4 regions of the Oryzomicrobium terrae genome follow, and region 3 is predicted to be linked to each of the others. Evidence: predicted binding sites of a transcription regulator. Region 3 holds the regulator's gene; each other region holds the start of a gene.
The links. Region 3 encodes sigma-54, which starts transcription at its own class of promoters, with help from an activator protein. Its sites were predicted from a motif close to TGGCACGCTTNCTGCTNA; they were not measured.

Region 1: OTERR_RS12695 (prepilin-type N-terminal cleavage/methylation domain-containing protein) is a predicted target of sigma-54. The motif match lies at 1,964-1,981, and genes of this name have one in related genera.
Region 2: nirB (nitrite reductase large subunit NirB) is a predicted target of sigma-54. The motif match lies at 2,097-2,114, and genes of this name have one in related genera.
Region 4: metK (methionine adenosyltransferase) is a predicted target of sigma-54. The motif match lies at 2,817-2,834, and genes of this name have one in related genera.

Annotation. Positions count from the first base shown of each region.
Region 1 covers NZ_CP022579.1:2,801,923-2,807,512, forward strand. Annotated here, with positions in the region: gene OTERR_RS12685 (type II secretion system protein) at 1-72, opposite strand, end outside; gene OTERR_RS12690 (adenylate/guanylate cyclase domain-containing protein) at 487-1,830, shown strand; gene OTERR_RS12695 (prepilin-type N-terminal cleavage/methylation domain-containing protein) at 2,024-2,707, shown strand; gene OTERR_RS12700 (monovalent cation:proton antiporter family protein) at 2,765-4,732, opposite strand; gene OTERR_RS12705 (KpsF/GutQ family sugar-phosphate isomerase) at 4,852-5,590, shown strand, end outside.
Region 2 covers NZ_CP022579.1:1,051,279-1,056,868, reverse strand. Annotated here, with positions in the region: gene nirB (nitrite reductase large subunit NirB) at 1-1,891, opposite strand, end outside; gene OTERR_RS04880 (sensor domain-containing diguanylate cyclase) at 2,462-4,285, shown strand; gene ybiB (DNA-binding protein YbiB) at 4,294-5,277, opposite strand; gene OTERR_RS04870 (nitrate reductase) at 5,303-5,590, opposite strand, start outside.
Region 3 covers NZ_CP022579.1:3,468,342-3,473,931, reverse strand. Annotated here, with positions in the region: gene OTERR_RS15710 (FHA domain-containing protein) at 1-176, shown strand, start outside; gene OTERR_RS15705 (PsiF family protein) at 257-574, opposite strand; gene hprK (HPr(Ser) kinase/phosphatase) at 613-1,548, opposite strand; gene ptsN (PTS IIA-like nitrogen regulatory protein PtsN) at 1,517-2,002, opposite strand; gene hpf (ribosome hibernation-promoting factor, HPF/YfiA family) at 2,258-2,578, opposite strand; gene OTERR_RS15685 (RNA polymerase factor sigma-54) at 2,591-4,087, opposite strand; gene lptB (LPS export ABC transporter ATP-binding protein) at 4,167-4,943, opposite strand; gene recX (recombination regulator RecX) at 4,950-5,387, opposite strand; gene recA (recombinase RecA) at 5,418-5,590, opposite strand, start outside.
Region 4 covers NZ_CP022579.1:319,146-324,735, reverse strand. Annotated here, with positions in the region: gene dapF (diaminopimelate epimerase) at 1-339, opposite strand, end outside; gene OTERR_RS01480 (GNAT family N-acetyltransferase) at 364-897, opposite strand; gene OTERR_RS01475 (LpxL/LpxP family acyltransferase) at 906-1,784, opposite strand; gene OTERR_RS01470 (lysophospholipid acyltransferase family protein) at 1,781-2,695, opposite strand; gene metK (methionine adenosyltransferase) at 2,912-4,078, shown strand; gene OTERR_RS01460 (HD-GYP domain-containing protein) at 4,242-5,471, shown strand; S-adenosyl-L-homocysteine riboswitch at 5,529-5,590, shown strand, end outside.

The sequences.
Region 1 (5,590 bases), 670 kb from region 3:
CAGTTCCACCATAGTGAAACCGCCCTGGCCGCGCCGCTGGGCGGCGAGCGCCCGCTGGATGCGTTGGTGCATTGAATTGCTCCCGAATGAGGTTCTGAAGTGTGGGCCGGTCGATATCGCCAGACCTGTTGCAAACGTCATGACGCTGCCGAGGCAAGCCCGCCGCCTCGGATGGTCGAAAGAATAGGAAGCAAGCGTTAACGCAGCGTCAAAGAACCCCAAACTCGTTCAGCCATCGGGAACTTTTTGCGTCAACGCAGCGTTAAACCCCCCCTTTAACCGTGATTTTTTTCACGGATGGCAATTTGTTTATTTTTTGCATAGCCGCTTCTTCCTAATTGCCATCTATGCCAATTGGGATAGGCTTGCCGACCAAAAGGAATAGCACGGAGCTTTCAACCGGTTTTAGCCCGCGAACCCGCTTTACCCGATGTGACTCCGTACCAATAATGGGAGCCTGATGTCCAACCAATGCTTCGTATCGCCATGACCGCCCCTCCCGGCTTCTTCCACTCGCTGCGCAACGCCGGTATTTCCCCCCAGGACGCGGAGGAGATGCGGCTGAAGAAATCGCTGCTGATGTTAGCCACCGGACTGATGAGCGTGGCGTCGATGGTGTGGCTGCTCATCTACTGGCAATTGGGCCCCCAGTTTTCCGCCACCATCCCCTTTGTTTTCGAGCTGCTCCTGGCGGGCAACCTGTTCTATTACCTGAAGAGCGGCAACTTCCCCCTGTTCCGCACCCTGCAGCTGGGGCTGTTCCTGTTCGTGCCCTTCGTGGTGCAGTGGAGCATCGGCACCTTCATCACGGCTTCCGGCGTCAGCCTGTGGGGCTTGCTGGCCCCGATCGGCGCCATCCTCTTCGTCGGGCACCGGGAATCCCTGGCCTGGTTTGCGGCGTACCTGTTTCTCACCGCTCTCTCGGGTTTCTTCGATTACTACCTGGCCGATACTGCGCCCCTCGGCCAGGTCGTCGTGCCGATCAAAACCAGCGTGTTCTTCTTCGCCCTCAACTTCGCCACGGTCTCGACCCTGGTTTTTCTGCTGCTGCGCTACGCCTCGGTGGAAAAGGAGCAGACCCAGCATCGCCTCGAAGAAGCCCACCGTCTGCTGCAGGCCGAGCAGGACCGTTCCGAGCGCCTGCTGCTCAACATCCTGCCCGGCCCGATCGCCGAGCGGCTCAAAAACAGCAATCAGACCATTGCCGACGGCTTTGCCGACGTCACGGTGATGTTCGTCGACATCGTCAATTTCACCCAGGTAGCGGAAGGGCTGTCGCCCCAGCAGGTGTTCTCGATGCTCAACCGAATCTTCTCCACCTTCGACGAGCTGGCCGAGCAGTACGGCCTGGAGAAGATCAAGACCATCGGCGATGCCTATATGGCCGCGGGAGGCTTGAACAGCGCCAATGACGAAGATGGCGAGCAGATCGACTACACCGCGGCTATAGCCAACCTGGCGCTGGCCATGCGCGATTTGCTGCACGAGAATTTCGACGTCAACCGCCGCCGCCTGGAGGTGCGCATCGGCATCGGCACCGGCCCGGTGGTGGCCGGCGTGGTGGGCAAGAAAAAGTTTATCTACGACCTGTGGGGCGATACGGTCAATATCGCCAGCCGCATCACCAGCGAAGGCACGCCCGGCATGATCCAGGTGGACGAGACCACCTACCGCCGGCTGCGGGACCGCTTCGCTTTCCAGCCCCCTCAAATCCTTCGTCTCAAGGGCAAGGGGGAGACGGTCGTCTACCGGCTGACGGGTCACCTGGCCGGTGACCCTACCCTGCGCGAATCAATCCCACGTCCGCTGGCAGCGCCAGGCAATGCTTGATGAGCGGCGGGGTAAGACGGCGCAGGGCAGTCGTCACACCCGACTCCGCACTTAATTCCAATTGAATAAAATTGACGCTAGCGAGCCGCTCCGGGCTTTTCCATAAAAAGCGCCAAATATTCCCTATTTTCTCTGGCACACTCCGTGCTGAGATTCAGCGCATCCCATATCGATAACGATAGGAGTCCATGACATGAAAAAGCAACGGGGCTTCACGCTGGTGGAAATCGCCATCGTGCTGGTCATCATCGGCTTGCTGCTCGGCGGGGTGCTGAAGGGGCAGGAGCTGATCAACAGCGCGAAGGTGAAAAACTTCGTCAACGACTTCCGCACCATCCCGGTCTTCATTTATGGCTACCAGGATAAATTCCGCGCCCTGCCCGGCGACGACCGCCAGGCGGCCGCCCATCTCGGCAGCGCCGCCACGGCTGCCGGCGTCACCCTGCTCGACCCGAGCAGCCAGAGCAGCAACACCACCGGCAACGGCCGCATCGAAGGTCAATACAACTCGATCTCGGCCAGCGACGAAAGCGTCGCGTTCTGGCAACACGTGCGCCTGGCCAACCTGGCCTCGGGCAGCAGCGACTTCACCGCCCCGAAAGACGTTCTCCCCACCAACGCCGACGGGGGCCGCCTAGGAGTACAAAGCAGCGCGCCGATCACCGGCATGTCCGGTTCCTACTTCATCTGCTCCGAAGGCATCCAGGGCAAGTTCGCCAAGCAGATCGACATCACCATGGATGACGGCAACACGGCCACCGGCACGGTCCGGGTGGCCACTGGCCCCTACAGCGGCACCGCACTGACCGCCGTGGCCACCACCGGCACCAGCGGGATTGTCGATAGCAACACCTATATCGTCTGCGCCGGCTTCTAATCGGCCCCGGCTTGTCAGCGCCCGCCGACGTCTTTCGCGGCGGGCGTTTCTTTTGCCCTAGCCCTGGAGCAACCGGGTTTCCGCCGCGCTGACCTCGTATTGCCCGCCGAGCAGGACCACCACGTCGCCGGACTGGAAACGCATCTCGGAATCGGGTTCGACCCCGGTGATACCGCGGCGGCGTACGGCGCTAACCTCGATGCCCATTTCGTCCAGGCCCAGTTCCTCGATGCTGCGCCCCACGCCGTAGGCCTGATCGGTGAGCAGCACCGAGTGCAGGCGGGGCGCCTGGGTGTCCGGGCTGTCGTCGCTCCGCTCGGTCAGACCATGGAAGAAGCCACGCAGCAGCCGGTAGCGCTCGCTACGGGTTTCGCGCAGGCGGCGCAGCACCCGGTTGAGCGGCACCCCGAGCAACACCAGGGCATGGGAGGCGAGCATCAGGGTGGCCTCCATCACGTCCGGCACGATCTCGGCGGCACCGGCCTTGGAGAGGCGCTCCAGATCGCGCTCGTCGGCGGTACGGACCACCACCGGCAGGTCCGGCCGCAGCTGCTGGACATGGTGCAGGATGCGCTCGGCCGAGGCCGTGTCGTTGAAGGTCACGATCAGCACCTGGGCCCGGGCCACCCCGGCCGCCACCAGGGTTTCCTTGCGCGTCGCGTCGCCATAGACCACCGATTCACCGGCACTAACCGCCTCGCGCACGTGCTCCGGGTCCAGATCCAGGGCGACGTAGGAGAACCCCTCCCGGGCGAGGAAACGGGCCAGGTGCTGACCGGAGCGACCGAAGCCGCAGATCAGGACGTGCCGGTCGGTGGCCATGGTCTGGGCGGCGATACGGGTCAGCTGCATCGAACGCAGCATCCATTCACTGGCGGCCAGACGCATCACGATGCGCTCGCTAAAATGGACGATCAGGGGCGCCGCCAGCATCGACAACACCAGAGCCGCCAGCACCACCTGCAAGGTTTCCATCGGCACCAGGGGCTGGTTGCTGGTCAGGGCGATCAGCACGAAGCCGAATTCCCCGCCGGCCGCGAGCCACAAGCCGCTGCGCAGGGCGGTGCCCGGCGAGGCGCCCATCAGGCGTGCCAGGCCGGCCACCAGGGCGAACTTGCCAAGCAGCACCCCGACCAGAACCAGGGCCACCCAGAAGAAATGCTGGAAGATCGTATGGGGGTCGAGCAGCATCCCGACCGAGACAAAGAACAACCCCATCAGCACATCGCGGAAGGGCTTGATGTCCTCTTCCACCTGATGGCGGTATTCGGTCTCGGAAATCAACATGCCGGCGACAAAGGCGCCCAGGGCTAGGGACAGCCCCGCCATCTCGGTGACGTGGGCCAAGCCCAGGGTGACCAGCAGCACGTTGAGCACGAACAATTCGGCCGACTGGCGCCGCGCCACCACGTAGAACAGGCGGCGCATCAGCTTTTGCCCCAGGTACAGGACCAGGGCGAGCACGAATACCGCCTTGAGGGCGGCCAGCCCCAGGGTGCGCAACATCTCCCCGGCCGGCTCGGCAAAGGCGGGAATAAGGATCAGCAGGGGCACCACCGCCAGATCCTGGAAGAGCAGTACGCCGATCACCTGCCGGCCATGGGGGGAGTCCAGTTCAAGCCGCTCTGTCAGGAGTTTGGACAGCACCGCGGTAGACGACATGGCGATGATGCCGCCCAGAGCCACCCCGGCCTGCCAGGGCAACCCGGCAGCCAGGGAAATCAGCAGTACCACCGCCATCACCCCCAGCACCTGGGCCGAGCCCAGGCCAAACACCACCTGGCGCATGGCGTGGAGCTTGGGTAGGGAAAACTCCAGGCCGATCGAGAACATCAGAAACACCACACCGAACTCGGCCAGGTGCTGCACGCTGGCCACGTCGCGCAACAGGCCAAAGGCGTGGGGGCCGACCAGGGTACCCACCACCAGGTAGCCAAGTACCGGCGGCAACTGGAAGCGACGAAACAGGGCCACGGCGACCACGCTGGCGGCGAGCAGGAAGATGGTGACGGTCAGCAGGTTCATGGCGAGGACGCAGTGAGGGCAAGGTACGGCCAACCACCCAGAACCCCAGTCCGAACAAGGCCCGACGGGGGGAGTGGTATACTTGACCGAATCATAACCGCAGCACCCCGACCGACCCAATGACCTCCGCATTGCCTCCCGTTGCCAAGGCAACTCCCCAAGCGCTCGAACTGGCCCGCCAGGTTCTGCGCATCGAGGCCGACGCGGTCGCGGCGCTAATCGGGCGCATCGGCGCCGATTTTCTCGCCGCCGTGGATCTGGTGCTCGCCTGCAAGGGTCGCCTGATCGTCTCGGGCATGGGCAAGTCCGGCCACATCGGCCGCAAGATCGCCGCCACCTTCGCCAGCACCGGTACCCCGGCCTACTTCGTCCATCCTGCCGAAGCCAGTCACGGCGATCTGGGCATGATCACCGGCGAGGACGTGGTGGTCGCCTTATCCAATTCCGGCGAGTCCGAGGAACTGGTGCGCATCGTCCCCATCCTCAAGCGCCAGGGCGCCAAGCTGATCGCCATGACCGGCAACCCGGCCTCGTCCCTGGGGCGCCAGGCTGATGTGCACCTGGATGCAGCGGTCGCGCAGGAAGCCTGCCCTCTGGGGCTGGCCCCCACCGCCAGTACCACCGCCGCCCTGGCCCTGGGCGATGCCCTGGCCGTGGCCGTGCTCGACGCCCGGGGTTTCGGCCCGGACGACTTCGCCCGCTCCCACCCCGGCGGTACCCTGGGCCGGCGCCTGCTCACCCACGTCCGTGACGTGATGCGCCCGCAGGAGGCCGTGCCGACCATCGGTCCCGATGCCAGCCTGGCCGACGCGGTACTGGCCACTTCCCGTGGCGGCCTGGGCATGACGGCGGTGGTCG
Region 2 (5,590 bases), 1.1 Mb from region 3:
CCATGCCGGCGGCGGCGAAGTCGGCCCACATTTTGGGCAGGTCGTCCTTCTTCACCCCGAGCAGGTCGATGCGCTGGCCGCCGGTGACCTTGAGGGTCGGCACGGCGTACTTTTCCGCCGCGTCGGCGATGGCGCGCAGTTCGGCCGGGGTGGTTAGCCCGCCCCACATGCGCGGCACCACCGAGTAGGTGCCGTCCTTCTGGATGTTGGCGTGGGCCCGCTCGTTGATGAAGCGGCTCTGGGGGTCGTCCTTGGCCTCGTGGGGCCAGGTGGAGATCAGGTAGTAGTTGAGGGCTGGACGGCACTTCTCGCAGCCGTCGGGAGTCTTCCACTCCAGGAAGTGGCGGACGGCGGCGCCGCTGGTCAGGTGCTGCTCGCGGATCGCTCGGCGCACCGCCTCGTGGCCATGGTCGGTGCACTGGCACATGGGCTTCTTGTCCGAGGCCGCCGGGGTGTAGGCGCCGCCGATGGTGGAAGCGATGATCTGCTCCACCAGGCCGGTGCAGGAACCGCAGGAACCCGAGGCCTTGGTGCACTTGCGCACCTCGTCCAGGGTGAACAGGCCCTGCTCCTTGATGGCCTTGACGATGGTGCCCTTGGTGATGCCGTTGCAGCCGCACACCTCGGCGTCGTCGGCCATGGCCGCGGCACTGTTCTGGCCCTGGTGGCCCACGTCGCCGGCCAGGGACTGGCCGAAGATCAGCCGGTCGCGCTGCTCGTGCACGTCGCGGCCGTCCTTGAGCAGCTGGAAGTACCAGGGGCCGTCGGCGGTGTCGCCGTACATCACGCCGCCCACCAGCTTGTTGTCCTTGAGCACCAGCTTCTTGTAGACGCCGCCGGCCGGGTCGTGCAGGACGATTTCCTCGGTGCCCTCGCCGCCCATGAAGTCGCCGGCGGAAAACAGGTCGATGCCGGTGACCTTGAGCTTGGTGGAGGTCACCGAGCCCTGGTAGCGGCCGATGCCGTGGTGGGCCAGGTGGTTGGCGCACACCTTGGCCTGCTCGAACAGGGGCGCCACCAGGCCGTAGGCGATGCCGCGGTGGCTGACGCACTCGCCCACGGCGTAAATGCGCGGGTCGAAGGTCTGCAGGGTGTCGGAAACGACGATGCCCCGGTTGCAATGGATGCCGGCGGATTCGGCCAGGGCGGTGTTGGGGCGGATGCCCACGGCCATCACCACCAGGTCGGCGGGAATCTCCAGCCCGTCCTTGAAGCGGACGGCCCGCACCCGGGTGCCGGCCGCATCGGCGACCAGGGCCTCGGTCTGGGCCTGCAGAAGAAACGTCAGGCCGCGCGCTTCCAGGGACTGCTGCAGCATGCGCCCGGCCACCTCGTCGAGCTGGCGCTCCAGCAACCAGGGGCCGATGTGCACCACGGTCACGTCCATGCCGCGCAACTTGAGGCCGTTGGCCGCCTCCAGGCCGAGCAGGCCGCCGCCGATGACCACCGCGTGGCGGTGGGTCCGGGCCGCGTTGATCATGGCATCGGTGTCAGCGATGTCCCGGTAGGCGATCACCCCGTCCAACGCGTTGCCCGGCACCGGCAGGATGAAGGGGGTGGAGCCGGTGGCCAGCAGCAGCCGGTCGTAGGGGACGGTGGTGCCGTCCTCGGCGATCACGAGGCGCCTGGCCCGGTCGATCTGCACCACCTTCTTGTTCACGTGCAGGGCGATGCCGTTGTCGGCGTACCAGGCCAGGTCGTTGAGGACGATCTCGTCGAGCGTCATCTCCCCGGCCAGCACCGGCGAGAGCAGGATGCGGTTGTAGTTGGGGTGGGGCTCGGCGCCAAACACGGTGATGTCGTAGTGGTCCGGGGCGATCTTGAGCAGCTCTTCCAGGGTGCGGCAACCGGCCATGCCGTTGCCAACCATGACCAGGCGGGGCTTGTGCACGGGGAAGTGCGATGCGAAACGGGACGAGGCGGCGGAAGCGGGAACTGCGGCGGACGACGGGGCGGGCGCGTTCATGGCGGCGACTCCTGGTGCGGCCCCGCAAGGGGGCGGTTGAAACCGAAAAATCCGTTTCAGCACATGACATCGGTGTCACGTCGGGGACGTCGCGGTCGCCGTTGATCGCGAGTGGGCTGCTACTGGCTATTTAGCAAACCCCGTACCAGAATACACCCATATGTTTTTAAAGGGTTTTTGTATAAAACCAGCACAACGGCCGATGCCCGTGCACCAAGAAAACGCCCGACACCAACGCTAGCACCGGGGCAACGCACCAGAGCAGTGCCACTGTTTTTACCCCATGAGAACGACAAGGGCCGGGATCAGCGCGATAAACGGACGAGCGCTTGATACGCCAATGGACTAAAACAAGCAGACAGGGACCATTACCGAATGAACGCCCCGCCTGATCAGCCGCCCCCGCTCTCTGCCCCCGTCCCCCCAACGGACGGGGCGACGTGCCATTTGCACAACGGAGAACACCCGAGCCATACCCTATGGGGGATGGGAGGGGTGTTATTGGTCGCAGCCGTTGGTCTGGCGCTGTACACCCTGATCTCGTTGCGCATGGAAACCATGGAAGCCGGCAGAAAAACGGCCGAAGTGGTCAACCTGGCCTTGAGCGAACAGATCGAGCTGACCCTTGAGGCGGTGGATCTGGCCCTGAAGGGGGCCAAGGACAACCTGGCCCGCCAGGGGCTGGCCAGCTACCGCCAGGATCCCGAGCGCCTGGAAGACATGCTGCGCGACCACCGCATCGGGGTGCCGAGCATCAGCGCGCTATACGTGACCGACGATCGGGGCGACATGCAGGCCTATTCCGGCTTTGCCCAGGCACGCCAGATCAATATCAGCGATCGGGATTACTTTCTCGCCCAGGCCATGCGCCGCGATACCGGGCTGTACATCTCGACGGCCCACATCGGCCGCATCAGCCAGCGCTGGCAGATCGCCCTGAGCCGGCGTATGGAAAGCAGCAACGGCAAGTTTCTCGGCGTCGTCGTCGCCTCCATCGACATCAACTACTTCGAAAGCTTTTTCAACGCGGTGCTTCCCCTCAAAGGTAGCACCGCCATCCTGCTGCGCCGCGATGGGCATCTGTTGGTGCGGGCGCCCCGGGTGGAGGCCGCCTTCGACCGGGATTTTCGCAGCAGCGAACTGTTTACCCAGATCGACCAGCAGGAATACCAGGGCACCTACGAGGCCACCAGTTCCATCGACCATCGCCAACGGCTGGTGAGCTTCCGCGCCGGACAGCGTTTCCCCATCATCAGCACCGTTTCACTGGACAAGCATGAACTGCTGAGTCCCTGGCGGCTCAACGCCTGGCGTATCGGACTGGCCGCCGCCGTAAGCATCGGCCTGATTGGTGGTCTGCTCTCGGTGATCAATCGCCAACTGCTGCAGATGGAACGGCAGGCCGCGGCACTGGCCGCCAGCGAGGAACGCTTTCACCACCTGGTCGAGCATGGCGCCGACATCCTCCTGGTGCTCGACGAGACAGGAAAGATCATCGAGGCCAACCAGCAGGCTTGCATCGGCCTGGGTTATACCCGTGAGGCTCTGCTGGCGACCAATATGGACCAGATCGAAATCTCGGTGAGCAGCGCCGCACCGGAGCCCCTGGCGCCGGAGGGGCGACCGCCCGCGATTTCGACCACGGAGGCCCATTACCGCCGTGCCGGTGGCGAGGAGTTCCCGGTCGAAGTGCGCACCAGCACCGTCCACTTGCGCGGCCGTCCCCTGCTGCTCATCCAAGCCCGCGACATCTCGGAGCGCAAGGCCCTGCAGGAATTGCTGGAGCGTGCCGCCAAGTACGACAACCTGACCGGGCTGCCGACCCGCCCGGTGTTCATCGACCGGGCTGAGCAGGCGCTAGTGGTGGCGGGACGCATGCACCGCATGGTCGGTATCCTGTTCATCGACCTGGACCGTTTCAAGGCGGTCAACGATCAGCTAGGCCACGCCGCAGGCGACACCGTGCTCAAGGAGGCGGCGGTGCGTCTCACCGACTGTCTGCGGCAGATGGATACGGTATGCCGCTTCGGGGGCGACGAATTCGTGGTGCTGCTGCCCGAGGTGGAAAGCGAAGAGGACGTCCGGATAGTGGCGGAGAAGATCCTGATTGCCTTCGAAAAGCCCTTCGAACTGGGCGTTGCCGCCATGAGCGTGACCGCCAGCATCGGCATTGCCCTCTTCCCCAACCATGGCCGCGATGTCGAGGAACTGCTCTGCCACGCCGACGCCGCCATGTACCAGGCCAAGCAGGCCGGCCGCGACGAACTGCGCACCTACCACGAGCCGCCTGACGATGTGCCAGGCGGCGGAGCGGTCTGATTAGCGGGTTACAACTGGCCGACTGGCAGCCCTTCCACCGCAACGATGGCCTTGGCCTGATTGAAGTCCTCGGCGTAGCCGCTGGCGTAGAGGCAGCATGCCAACTGGTGCAGGATCGGCAAAGGCAGCGGGCCATGCCCGTCGAGGGTCTTGCGGATCCATTGTGCCGTGGTCTTGGCATCCGCCGCCTCGGGCAGTTGGGGCAGTGACTTGAGGCTTTCGTGCTCGGCCTCGAACAGGATGTCGCTCATCCCCTCGTGCAGATACTCGATACGCGGTCGGCGCTTCGGATTGGCGAACGGCTCGCCTTCGGTGGCGCGCAACAGTAGGGCACGGCTCTCGAACGCCAGAATCACCTCGCGCATCATATCCATGTAGGGCGGGTGAGTGGCCGCCACCAGGAGCACTCCGGCGCCACGGAAGGGATCGAGCATCTTCACCAGGCTGTGGGCGCTATTGCGCACACCGAGCCGGCCCCGGGCCGACAGCAGATTGGCCAGGCCCGGTGAAAACAGCGCCACCGGCGCAAAGGCCAGATGGCGCTCATCGAGGGCCTGCTGGGCTTGCACCAGGGACGTGGAGGGCATGATGCCCAGTTCACGGAAGACGTGCCCCGTGGTCACCCGGGAATAGCCTTCAAGGACACCGTGAACCAGCACCGGCACGCCGAAGCGGGTCAGCAGCAGGGCCAGCAGGGGCGTCAGGTTGGCCCCTTTGCGGGCGCCGTTGTAGCTGGGAATGACCACCGGACGGATACGCCCGGCCGGGGCATGCAGCGCCGGCAGGCGCTCATGGACCGCCCCGAGAAAGCCAGTCATTTCCTCGCTGGACTCGCCTTTCATGCGCAGTGCGATGAGGATCGCCCCCAACTCCAGGTCGGGTACGCCGCCATCGAGCATGGCGCCGTAGAGCTGGCGGGCTTCTTCACGGGTCAGATCCTTGGAGCCTTCGGCACCCCGACCGATTTCCTTGATGAACTGCGCGAAATTCATGGCGTCTCCTTGTTGTCGTTTTGCTTCAGGCCGCCTGGCCGACAGCGGGTGCCTGAGCGGCCCCGTGCAGGCGACGCAGATCGGGCACGCAACCGCCGCAGTAGCCTCCGCATTTTAGCCGTTCCTGCACCATGGCCACGCTTTCGCCGGCGGCAAATGCCGCGACCAGGGTCTGGCGGTCCACATCGGCGCACTTGCAGACGATTTCCCGGGGGGGGCCCAGGTCGGCCGGCGGTGTGGCGATGGGCGCCAGGGCGAAGCGCAGTTTGGCCGCATCCAACCCCGCCCCCGCCAGGGTTTCCGGCAGCCAGGC
Region 3 (5,590 bases):
ACGACGGCTACGTGCTGGTGGACCAGAGCACCAACGGCACCTACCTGGTGTTCGCCGGTGATCCGGAACTGTTCCTGCGCCGCGAGGAAATCGTCCTGCGTGGTGCCGGGCAACTGGCGTTTGGCCATTCCACCACCATTCCGGGAGTGGAGGTGGTGACCTTCGAGCACCTCTGAACGCCGTATCGAACCACGTAAAAGGGCCGGTCAGCTGACCGGCCCTTTTGCATGATGCGGCAGGGATGCGAAAGGCGGGATCAGCCCTTCAGGCAACCGCTCATGAATTTCTTGCGCTCGTCGCCCTTGAGCGCCTTGTCGCCGGCTTCCTTGTTGCAGGCCTTCATCTTTTCCTGCTGGGGGGTGGCCTTGGTGTCGGCCGCGGCGGTTTCGCCCTTGAGGCAGGAACTCATGAATTTCTTGCGTGCATCCCCCTTGAGCGCCTGTTCGCCGGCATCCTTGTTACAGGACTTCATGCGTTCCTGCTGTGGGGTGGGTTTCTTTTCCTCGGCCGCCAGAGCGGAGCCGGCGGCGAGGGTGGCGAAGGTCAGGGCAACAGCGGCAGCAATCGACTTCATGGCACTTCCTCCTGGTGGGGTAATGACGTCAGCCTAGCTTACAGGTCTTCGTCCAACAATTCACGCTGTTGGCGCTGAATGAATTCTTCCATGCTGTCGATGCCGCGCAGCTGCAGGATGGTGTTGCGCACCGCCGCTTCCAGCAGCACCGCCAGGTTGCGCCCGGCGGCCACGGGAATGATCACCTTGCGCACCGGTACCCCCAGGATGTCCTGGGTCTGGGCGTCCAGCGGCAGGCGCGGGCTTTCCACCCCGGCCACCGGTTTTTGCAGGTGCACGATCAGCTTCAGCTTCATCTTCCGCCGCGAGGCGGTCTCGCCGAAGATGGTGCGGATGTTGAGCAGCCCGAGGCCGCGCACTTCCAGGTAGTCCTTGAGCATCCCCGGGCAGCGACCCTCGATGGTGGTGGGGGCGATACGTGCCAGCTCCACCACGTCGTCGGCCACCAGGCCATGGCCACGGGAGATCAGCTCCAGGGCCAGTTCGCTCTTGCCAGCGCCGGAGTCGCCGGTGATCAGCACGCCCATGCCGAGCACGTCCATGAACACGCCATGCACCGCCACCGTGTCGGCCAGGCGGCGCGACAGGTAGATGCGCAGCAGGTCGATCACTGCCGAGCATGGCTTGGGCGTGGCGAACAGGGGCGTGCCGGTGGCCTCGCAGGCCTCCTGGATGGTGGGCAGGACTTCCAGTCCGTCGGCAATGATGATGGCGGGGGGGTGAGCGGCGATCAGGTCGTCCACCTGCTGTTTGAGGCGCTGGGGGGCGACCCGCAGCGACCATTCCCGCTCGGCCAGGCCGAACACCTGCAGGCGCTCCGGGTGGATCAGGTTGAGGTGGCCGACCACGTCGGCCCCGTAGTTGCCCCGTTCCTTGAGTTCGAGATGGCGCTTGGCGCCGCTGGCGGCAACCCAGGTCAGGTCGAGCTTGTCGCGGTGATCCTCAAACAGCTGCGCGATGCTGATCTGGCGCATGGGAGGCCCCGTGGATGAACAGGTCGCGCAGGGCGGCCGGATCGCTGCCGCTCGCCAGCTGCTCGCGGAAGCCCCGGTCGGAGAAGCGCTGGGCCAGTTCGGAGAGGATCTGCAGGTGCTGCTCGGTGGCCTGTTCCGGCACCAGGAGCACGAACACCAGGTTCACCGGTTTGCCGTCGGGCGCATCGAAGGGCACCGGCGCCGTCAGGCGCAGGAAGGCACCAACGGCTTCCTTGAGGCCCTTGATGCGGCCGTGGGGAATGGCGACACCCTGGCCGAGGCCGGTCGAACCGAGCTTTTCCCGGGCGAACAGGCTGTCGAACACCGTGGCGCGGGCAACCCCGTGCTGGTTTTCGAAAAGAATGCCCGCCTGTTCAAAGACCCGTTTCTTGCTGGTGGCTTCCAGGTCCAGGACGACGTTTTCAGGAGGGAGAAGTTTAGCGATGAGCTCCATAGGATGATCCACGGAGACGTTGAATGAGCCTGCCCGAGCACACGGGATAGTACGGTGGCTGTGAATACGGGGCGGGCCGGGAAAGGAAAGCGGGCCGGGGCGTTTGGGCACCAACCACGCAATGTGGCCGGGAGGATACAGGATTTCCGGAAGGTTGCGCTGACGGGGGCGAAAAGCTTGCCGGAAGCGTGAAAAAGGCCCGTGAGGGAACAGACGGCCGGCCCCGTCGGGGCCTGGCCGATCCGCAAGATTAGATCACTCGGCGACGGGGATGTTCTTCTCGTCGCGGTGATGATCCTGGATTTTCTGCTTGTGCTTGATGATCTGGCGGTCCAGCTTGTCGATCAGGCTGTCGACTGCGGCATACAGATCGGTATCTTCGCTTTCGACGAAGATGTCCTTGCCGCGTACGTGGACGGTCACTTCGGCCTTTTGCTTCAGCTTCTCGACCGACAGGATCACGCTCACGTCGATCACGTTGTCGAAGTGACGGATGACGCGGTCCAGTTTGCCGGTCACATATTCACGGATCGCCGGGGTGACTTCCAGGTGATGCCCACTGATCTGCAGATTCATGGTTCTACTCCTTTAGAGGGACTTACGGAGATTGGCCGCTGGAATGCCCATCCCCTCTCTGTATTTTGCTATCGTCCGGCGGGCTACGACAATGCCCTGCTGTCCGAGAATATCGGCAATTTGATTATCCGAGAGGGGTTTCTTGGCGTTTTCCGACCCCACCAATTGCTTGATGAGGGCGCGGATGGCGGTGGCCGAGCAAGCGCCACCGGTATCGGTGGCCACGTGGCTACCGAAAAAATATTTCAGTTCGAAGATGCCCCGGGGCGAGGCCATGTACTTCTGGGTGGTCACCCGGGAGACGGTGGATTCGTGCAGATCGAGGATCTCGGCGATCTCGCGCAGCACCAGGGGGCGCATCGCCACCTCGCCGTGGTCGAAGAAGGCGCGCTGCCGGTCCACGATGGCCTGGGAGACGCGCAGGATGGTGTCGAAGCGCTGCTGCACGTTTTTGATCAGCCAGCGCGCTTCCTGCAACTGGCCGGACATGCCGCCACCGTCGCCGCGGGTGCGGTGCTTCTGCAGCAGGTCGGCGTAGAGGCGGTTGACCCGCAGGCGCGGGAAGGCGTCCGGGTTGATGCTCGCCACCCACTGGTTGCGCACCTTGCGCACGATGACATCGGGCACGATGTAGCGGGTTTCCAGGGGCGCGTACTGGGCCCCGGGGCGGGGGTTGAGGCCCATGATCAGGGTTTGCACCGCCTTCAGGGTATCGTCGTCGCAGCCCAGTTGGCGCTTCAGCCGGGTGAAGTCGCGGCTGGCCAGCAGGTCCAAGTATTTTTCCACCAGGGTCAGGGCCAGGTTGCGCAGCGGTTCGGCGGGACGCGCCTTGAGTTGCAATGCCAGGCATTCCTGAGGGCTGCGGGCCCCCACCCCGGTCGGCTCCAGGTTGTGGATGTGCTTGAGGGCGATCTCCAGCTCTTCCGGCTCGACCTCCAGTTCGGCGGGCAGTGCTTCCCCCAGTTCTTCCAGGGACTGGTCGAGGTAGCCGTCGTCGTCGAGGGCCTCGACCAGGAAACAGGCCAGGCTGCGGTCCCGGTCGGACAGGGGGATCAGCCCCAACTGCCAGGTCAGGTGTTCCTTCAGACTGGTAGTGGCGGCCTGGATGTCCTGGCCATCTCCCTCGTCGTCGCCATCGTTGTCGCGACTGCCGCTCGGGTAGCTGCCTTCGGCGAACCAGCCGTCGTCGAGGCTACCTTCGGCGTTGTTCTCGGCGCTGAATTCGTTGCTATCGCCAGGGTCCGCCGCCTCCTCACGCTCGCCACGGGCGTCCGCTTCGTCCCGGTCGTTCGGCAGGGCGCCACCCGGGGCGTCGGCGAAGCCGGCATCGGTCGGGGGGGGGCTGGGCTCGTAATCGTCCTCCCGTTCCAGTAGCGGATTTTCCAGCAGGTAATGCTCGATCTCCTGGTTCAGCTCGAGGGTCGACAGTTGCAGCAGCTTGATCGACTGCTGCAACTGGGGCGTGAGCGCCAGGTGTTGCGAGAGCTTGAGCTGGAGGCTGGGTTTCATCGGCTACGGCAGCAGGCCGCCCGGCGGGGCGGCGCAGCGATGCGGCGGGGGAGGTGAAACAGGAGCATGGCGCGGACCGTTACAGGCGGAAGTGCTCGCCCAAGTAGACCTTGCGCACTTCTTCGTTGTGCACGATCTCGTCGGGGCGGCCGGCTGCCAGTACCCGTCCTTCGTTGATGATATAGGCCCGGTCGCAAATGCCCAGGGTCTCGCGCACGTTGTGGTCGGTGATCAGCACGCCGATGCCGCGGGCCTTGAGGAAGCGGATGATCTTCTGGATTTCAAGCACGGCGATCGGGTCCACCCCGGCGAAGGGCTCGTCGAGCAGCACGAAGCGCGGGTTGGTGGCCAGGGCCCGGGCGATCTCGACGCGGCGCCGCTCGCCGCCGGACAGGGCCACCGCCAGGGTGCCGCGCAAGTGGCCGATGTGCAGTTCGTCGAGCAGGGATTCGAGGCGGTTCTTCACCTCGTCTTCCGGCAGGTTCTGCAGTTCCAGCACCGCCTGAATATTCTCGGCCACGTTCAGCTTGCGGAATACCGAGGCTTCCTGGGGCAGGTAGGAGAGCCCCTGGTGGGCGCGCTGGTGGATCGGCTGGTGGGTTAGGCGGGCCTCGTCCAGGTAAACCTCGCCGCCGTCGGCGGCCACCAGGCCCACCACCATGTAGAAACAGGTGGTCTTGCCTGCGCCGTTAGGGCCGAGCAGACCCACTACCTCGCCACTGGCCACGTCGAAGGAGACGTCATGAACCACAGTGCGCTTCTTGTAGCGCTTCTTCAGGTTGTGGGCGGACAGGCGGCTGTGGCTGGGCGGCACCGGCGAGGCCGTCTCGGCAGGGGACAGGGTGGCAGCTTTCATGCGGTTTTATTCATCATCGAGGCCACGTAGTACGCGGCGGATGATCTCCATGGAAAAACCCCGCTGGGCGAGGAAACGCATTTGTTTGGCCCGTGCCGCCGCGTCCGCGGCAGGGGTGCCGAATTTCTTCAGCCAGACCGAGCGGGCCCGGGACAGCTCGTCGTCGGTACTTTCCAGGGCGGTGGCGATGGTGTCTTCATCGACGCCGACCGCCGCCAGTTCCTGGCGGAGACGCTGATCGCCGTAGCGACCGGCCCGTACGGTGACGCGCATTTCGGCGTAACGGCTGTCGGACAGCAGTTTGCGGGCGGCTAACTCGTCGAGCAGCCGCTCCAGCTCCTCGCTACTTTCGGCGTGGGGCGCCAGCTTGCGCGCCAGTTCGGCCCGGGCATGCTCGCGCCGGGTGAGCAGGGAGAGCGCCCGTTCCCGCAGGGTGCGTTCCACCGGCGCGCGCATTCTCCCCCGCAACCCGCCTTACGCTTCGGCCGGCGCCGCGACGCCGGTGGGCGAGGCCACGCCGACGGCAGCGCGCACCTTGGCTTCGATCTCGGCGGCCATTTCCGGGTGCTGACGCAGGTACTCGCGCACGTTGTCCTTGCCCTGGCCGATCTTCTCGCCGTTGTAGGCATACCAGGCGCCGGACTTCT
Region 4 (5,590 bases), 380 kb from region 3:
GTCGTCGTTGAGGCGCGGCTCGATGATGCCTTTCTGGGTCTCGACGCGGATGGCACGCTTGGCGGTCAGGCCCTGGTCGTGCACGAAGCGCACGAAGCAGCGGGCGCCGTTGCCGCACTGCTCGACCTCGCCGCCGTCGGCGTTGAAGATGCGGTAGCGGAAATCGACGCCGGGCTGGCTGGCGGGCTCCACCAGCAGCAACTGGTCGCAGCCGACGCCGAAGTGGCGGTCGGCCAGGGCGCGCACCTGGGCGGAGCTTAGGTTCACGGTCTGGCGCACGCCGTCGATGACGACGAAGTCGTTGCCCAGGCCATGCATCTTGGAAAATTTGAGATTCATGAGTGCAGGAGGTTGAGGCCCGGATCACCGGGATAGATTGCGAGCCATTATAAAGTCGTCCATGACGAAGCCGTGGCCGATGTCCTTGGTCACGGACTCGCGCACGGTAAAGCCGTGCTTGCGATAGGCGCCGATGGCCGGGGCGTTGTGCTTGTTGACCGCCAGGACGAGGGTTTGGCACCCCCGGGCGGCCGCCCGTTCCGCCACATGGGCGATCAGGGCCCCGCCCAGGCCGCCGCGCTGGTGGGTCGGATCCAGATAGAGCTTGTCGAGCTTGGCCTCGGCTTCACCCTCCGGCGGAAACAAGGTGGCGGCGAAACCGATGCGCGCCCCATCGCGCCACAGCACGTCCCAGGCCACGTCGTCCCGGCCCAGCTCCTCGGCCAGCACCGTGGCGTTGTAGCGCTGCGCCAGCATGTAGTCGATCTGGTCCTGGGTGATGATGCCCGGGTAGGTGGCCTGCCAGATGCGCCGGGCCAATTCGGCCACCGGGCCGATGTCGGCCGCGTCCATGGGGCGGATGGCGGTGCCGGCGGGCAGGCGTGAAATGCTGCTCATGGCCGTCCTCAGTAGATGCGCGGCTCGCCCGGGGGGCGAGTCTTGAAGCGCTTGTGCACCCAGTAGTACTGCTCGGGCATGGTCAGCACCCAGCGTTCGATCTCGGCATTCATGCGCCGGGTGTCGGCTTCCAGGTCGTCGGTGGGGTAGTCGGTCCACGGCTCACCGAATTCCACTTCATAGCCGGCGCCGTTGGGCAGGGCCCGGGTGACCACTGGCAGCACCGTCGCCCGGCCCAGGGTGGCCAGCCGGGGCAGGCCGGAGATGGTGGCGGTCTGGACGCCGAAGAAGGGCACGAAGATCGAATCCCGGGGACCGTAATCCATGTCCGGCAGGTAGTAGAACGGCCGGTGGGCCTTGAGCGCCCGGGCAATGCCGCGCACCCCGTCCTGGCGCGACAGCAGCTGCTGGTCGCCGAAGCGGGTGCGGCCGTGCAGCAGCCACTTGTCCAGGATCGGGTTCTTCTGGTGGGCGTACATGCTGGCGCAGTCGTAGCTCATGGCGATGCGTGCGCCGCCCCAGTCCAGGCCGACGAAGTGGGGAGCGAGCAGGATCACCGGTTGGCCAACCAGGGCATCGAAGCGCTCCTGGTTCTTGAAGCGCACCAGGCGGCGGATGCGCGCTTCCGGAGCAAACCACAGGATGCTGCGCTCGAGGAAGCTGCGCGCCACCATGGCGAAGTGATCCTTGGCGAGGCGCTCCCGCTCGGCCTCGGAGAGGTGGGGGAAGCACAGCTTGAGGTTGATGCGCACCACCTTGCGGCGCGGCGCAGCCAGCCAGAAGAGCAGCCAGCCGAGCCCGCGGCCGATGGCGACGAAAGCGGGCAGGGGCAGCCAGTGCAGCAACCAGAGCAGGCCCAGGGCGAGGTAGGTGAAGAATTTGCTCATGGGGCGGTCGGCGGTGAGTTCATGGGTGCAGCGGCATTGGCCTCCGGTGCGGGCGGCGCGCCGGACGGCTGCTTGTAGCGGTTATAGGACCACAGGTACTGGGCAGGGCATTCCCGGATCATGGCCTCCACCTCCCGGTTGATCTGGGCGGCGCGGGCCACGGTATCGCCTTCCAGGGGCGTGAGCGGAGGACGGATGTGGTAGTGGTAGCCCTGGCCGCCGGGCAGGCGCTCCATGTACACGAACAGGGTGGCGGCGCCGGTTTCGGTCAGGCGCGCCGCCAGGGTCATGGTGTAGGCGGGACGGCCGAAGAAGGGCAGCCACTCGCCCTGGCCGGCGCCGGGGGCCTGGTCGGGCAGCAGGCCGACCATCTCCTTGTGCTTCAGGGCGCGGATCAGGCTGCGCACCCCGGCCAGGTCGGCGGCGGCAACTTTCATGCGCTCGCCACGCACGCGCCCGGCGAGGAGAAATTCCTTCAGCCAGGCTTGCTTCGGTTCCCGGTACAGCACGGTGATCGGCACCCCGTGGGCATGGCGGGCCAGGTACTGGGCGGCGATCTCGAAGCACCCCAGATGGGGCGTAAGGAAGATCACTCCCTTGCCCCGGGCCTGGGCCTCGGCCACGTGCTCCCAGCCACTGACCTGCTTCACCCGGTCGGTCACCGCCTCCAGGCTGGACAGCCAGGTCGTGGGCAACTCGAAGGCTCCCTTGCCGGATTCGGCCATCACCGTCGGCAGCAACCGGTCGGCCTCGGCGGCACCGAAGGCCTGGACCAGATTGGCCCGGGTCTGGGCCCGGGTGCGGGGCGACAGGCGGTAGGCCAAGCGCCCGAGCAGGGCGCCGGCGCCGTGCAGCAGGGGCAGGGGAAGACAGGCCAGACCTTTGAAAATAAGGCGGTAAATCAGGGACATGAGTAGGGTCTTTGCTGACCGTTGGCTTGACCGGGGACGGCCAAAAAGCGAGAATTATCGGACCGCCGAGTTAAACGGACAACTTGCAGGGCGGAACCGGGGCCGGAAACACAGGCTGAATCGGTACAAATACTGCTAAAGCGTCACCGCTCGCATCCCCGGAGCCGGTACGCCGGCAACAATCCGGGGATTTTGTTTTTGGAGCGTGCACCACCCATGTCGAACAGCTACTTCTTCACCTCGGAGTCCGTCTCCGAAGGCCACCCCGACAAAGTCGCGGACCAGATTTCCGACGCCATCCTGGACGCCATCCTGACCCAGGACCCCAAGGCCCGCGTCGCCGCCGAAACCCTGTGCAACACCGGTCTGGTGGTGCTGGCCGGCGAGATCACCACCCACGCCAACGTGGACTACATCCAGGTGGCCCGGGACACCATCCGCCGCATCGGCTACGACAACACCGAGTACGGCATCGACTACAAGGGCTGCGCCGTGCTGGTGGCCTACGACAAGCAGAGCCCGGACATCGCCCAGGGCGTGGACAAGGCCCACGACGACGGCCTCGACCAGGGCGCCGGCGACCAGGGCCTGATGTTCGGCTACGCCTGTGACGAAACCCCGTCCCTGATGCCCCTGCCGATCTACCTGTCCCACCGTCTGGTGGAGCGCCAGTCCCTGCTGCGCCGCGACGGCCGCCTGCCCTGGCTGCGCCCGGACGCCAAGTCCCAAGTCACCATCCGCTACGAGGATGGTAAGCCGGTAGCCATCGACACCGTGGTGTTGTCCACCCAGCACTCCCCGGACATCCCCTTGGACAGTCTGCGCGAGGCGGTGATCGAGGACGTGATCAAGCCGGTGCTGCCCAAGGAGCTGATCAAGGGCGAGATCAAGTACCTGGTGAACCCCACCGGTCGCTTCGTCATCGGTGGCCCGCAAGGCGACTGCGGCCTGACCGGTCGCAAGATCATCGTCGACACCTACGGCGGTGCCGCTCCCCACGGCGGCGGCGCCTTCTCCGGCAAGGATCCCTCCAAGGTGGACCGTTCCGCCGCCTACGCCGGCCGCTATGTCGCCAAGAACATCGTCGCCGCCGGCCTGGCCAGCAAGTGCCTGGTGCAGGTGTCCTACGCCATCGGCGTGGCCCAGCCGACCTCGATCATGGTCGAGACCTTCGGTACCGGCAAGGTGAGCAACGAGAAGCTGACCGAACTGGTGCGCGCCCACTTCGACCTGCGCCCCAAGGGCATCGTGCAGATGCTCGACCTGCTGCGCCCGATCTACCAGAAGACCGCCGCCTACGGCCACTTCGGCCGGGACGAGCCGGAATTCACCTGGGAAGCCACCGACAAGGCCCAGGCCTTGCGCGCCGCCGCCGGGCTGTAAGCCGCACTGGCGGCCGGCAACGGCCGCCACGCTGCGCCCGCGCAATAACCCAACGGGGGGCCACGGCACCCCGTTGTCGCATCCGCACTCCAGCGTGGCGTATTTCTTTTTCGCCTTGAGCGTTCGCCTATAAAATAGGCCGGCTATTCATTTTTCATACGCCATGCTCAAGCGAATCTCCGTCGACCACCTGCGCGTCGGCATGTACCTGCACGAACTCTGTGGATCCTGGATGGAGCACCCCTTCTGGCGCTCCGCCTTCCTGCTCGAAGACCCCCAGGACATCGACCGCCTGCTCGACAGCAGCATCCGTGAAGTGTGGATCGATACCGCCCAGGGCCTGGATGTGGCCGAAGGCCAGGCCAAGGAGGAGTCCGACGCGGCGGTGGAGCGGGATCTGCTCCAGGCCGCCAGCAACGGCCCGGTCCCGGTGGAAAAGGTGTCGATGAGTGCCGAGCTCGACCGGGCCGCCAAGATCTGCGCCAAGGCCCGCCAGGCGGTCACCTCCATGTTCCAGGAAGCGCGCATGGGCAAGGCCCTGGACGCGGCCAACGCCCAACCCCTGGTGGACGAGATTTCCAATTCGGTGCTGCGCAACCCGGGCGCCCTGATCAGCCTGGCCCGGCTCAAGACCGCCGACGACTACACCTACATGCACTCGGTGGCGGTCTGTGCCCTGATGATCGCCCTGGCCCGGGAGCTGGGCCTGAGCGAAGCCGAAGCACGCGAGGCCGGCATGGCCGGCCTGCTCCACGACCTGGGCAAGATGGCCATCGACCCGGCCATCCTCAACAAGCCGGGCAAGCTCACCGACGCCGAATTCCTCGCCGTGAAGAGCCATCCGGCCGAGGGCCACGCCATGCTGCTGGCCGGCACCGGGGTCAGCGACGTCACCCTGGACGTGTGCCTGCATCACCACGAAAAGATCGACGGCAGCGGCTACCCGGAGCGCCTCAAGGGCGAGCAGATCAGCCTCTACGCCAAGATGGGTGCGGTCTGCGACGTCTACGACGCGATCACCTCGAACCGCCCCTACAAATCCGGCTGGGACCCGGCCGAGTCCCTGCGCAAGATGGCCGAATGGGCCGAGGGGCACTTCGACCCGGCGGTGTTCAAAGCCTTCGTCAAGACCGTGGGCATCTACCCGGTGGGTTCCCTGGTGCGCCTCGAATCGGGCCGCCTGGGGATCGTCATGGAGCAGAACCCGAAATCCCTGCTGGTGCCGCGCCTCAAGGTGTTCTACTCGACCAAGGCCCAGGCGCGCATCCGTCCGGAAGTGGTGGATCTGGGCCAACCCGGCTGCCGCGAGAAGATCGCCGGCCGGGAAGATCCGGACAAGTGGAACTTCCCCGACCTCAACCAGTTGTGGGGCGGCCCCGCCGAACCGCTCTAGGTTCGCGTCGGCAGCACCGGCATTGAGCAAACCGCGCCGGGGACGTATCATCCGCGTTCTTCCGAGGAGCGTTGCAGCCGGTCCGCCGTGGGCGTCCGGTCAGGCTCGGAAGGCGTCCG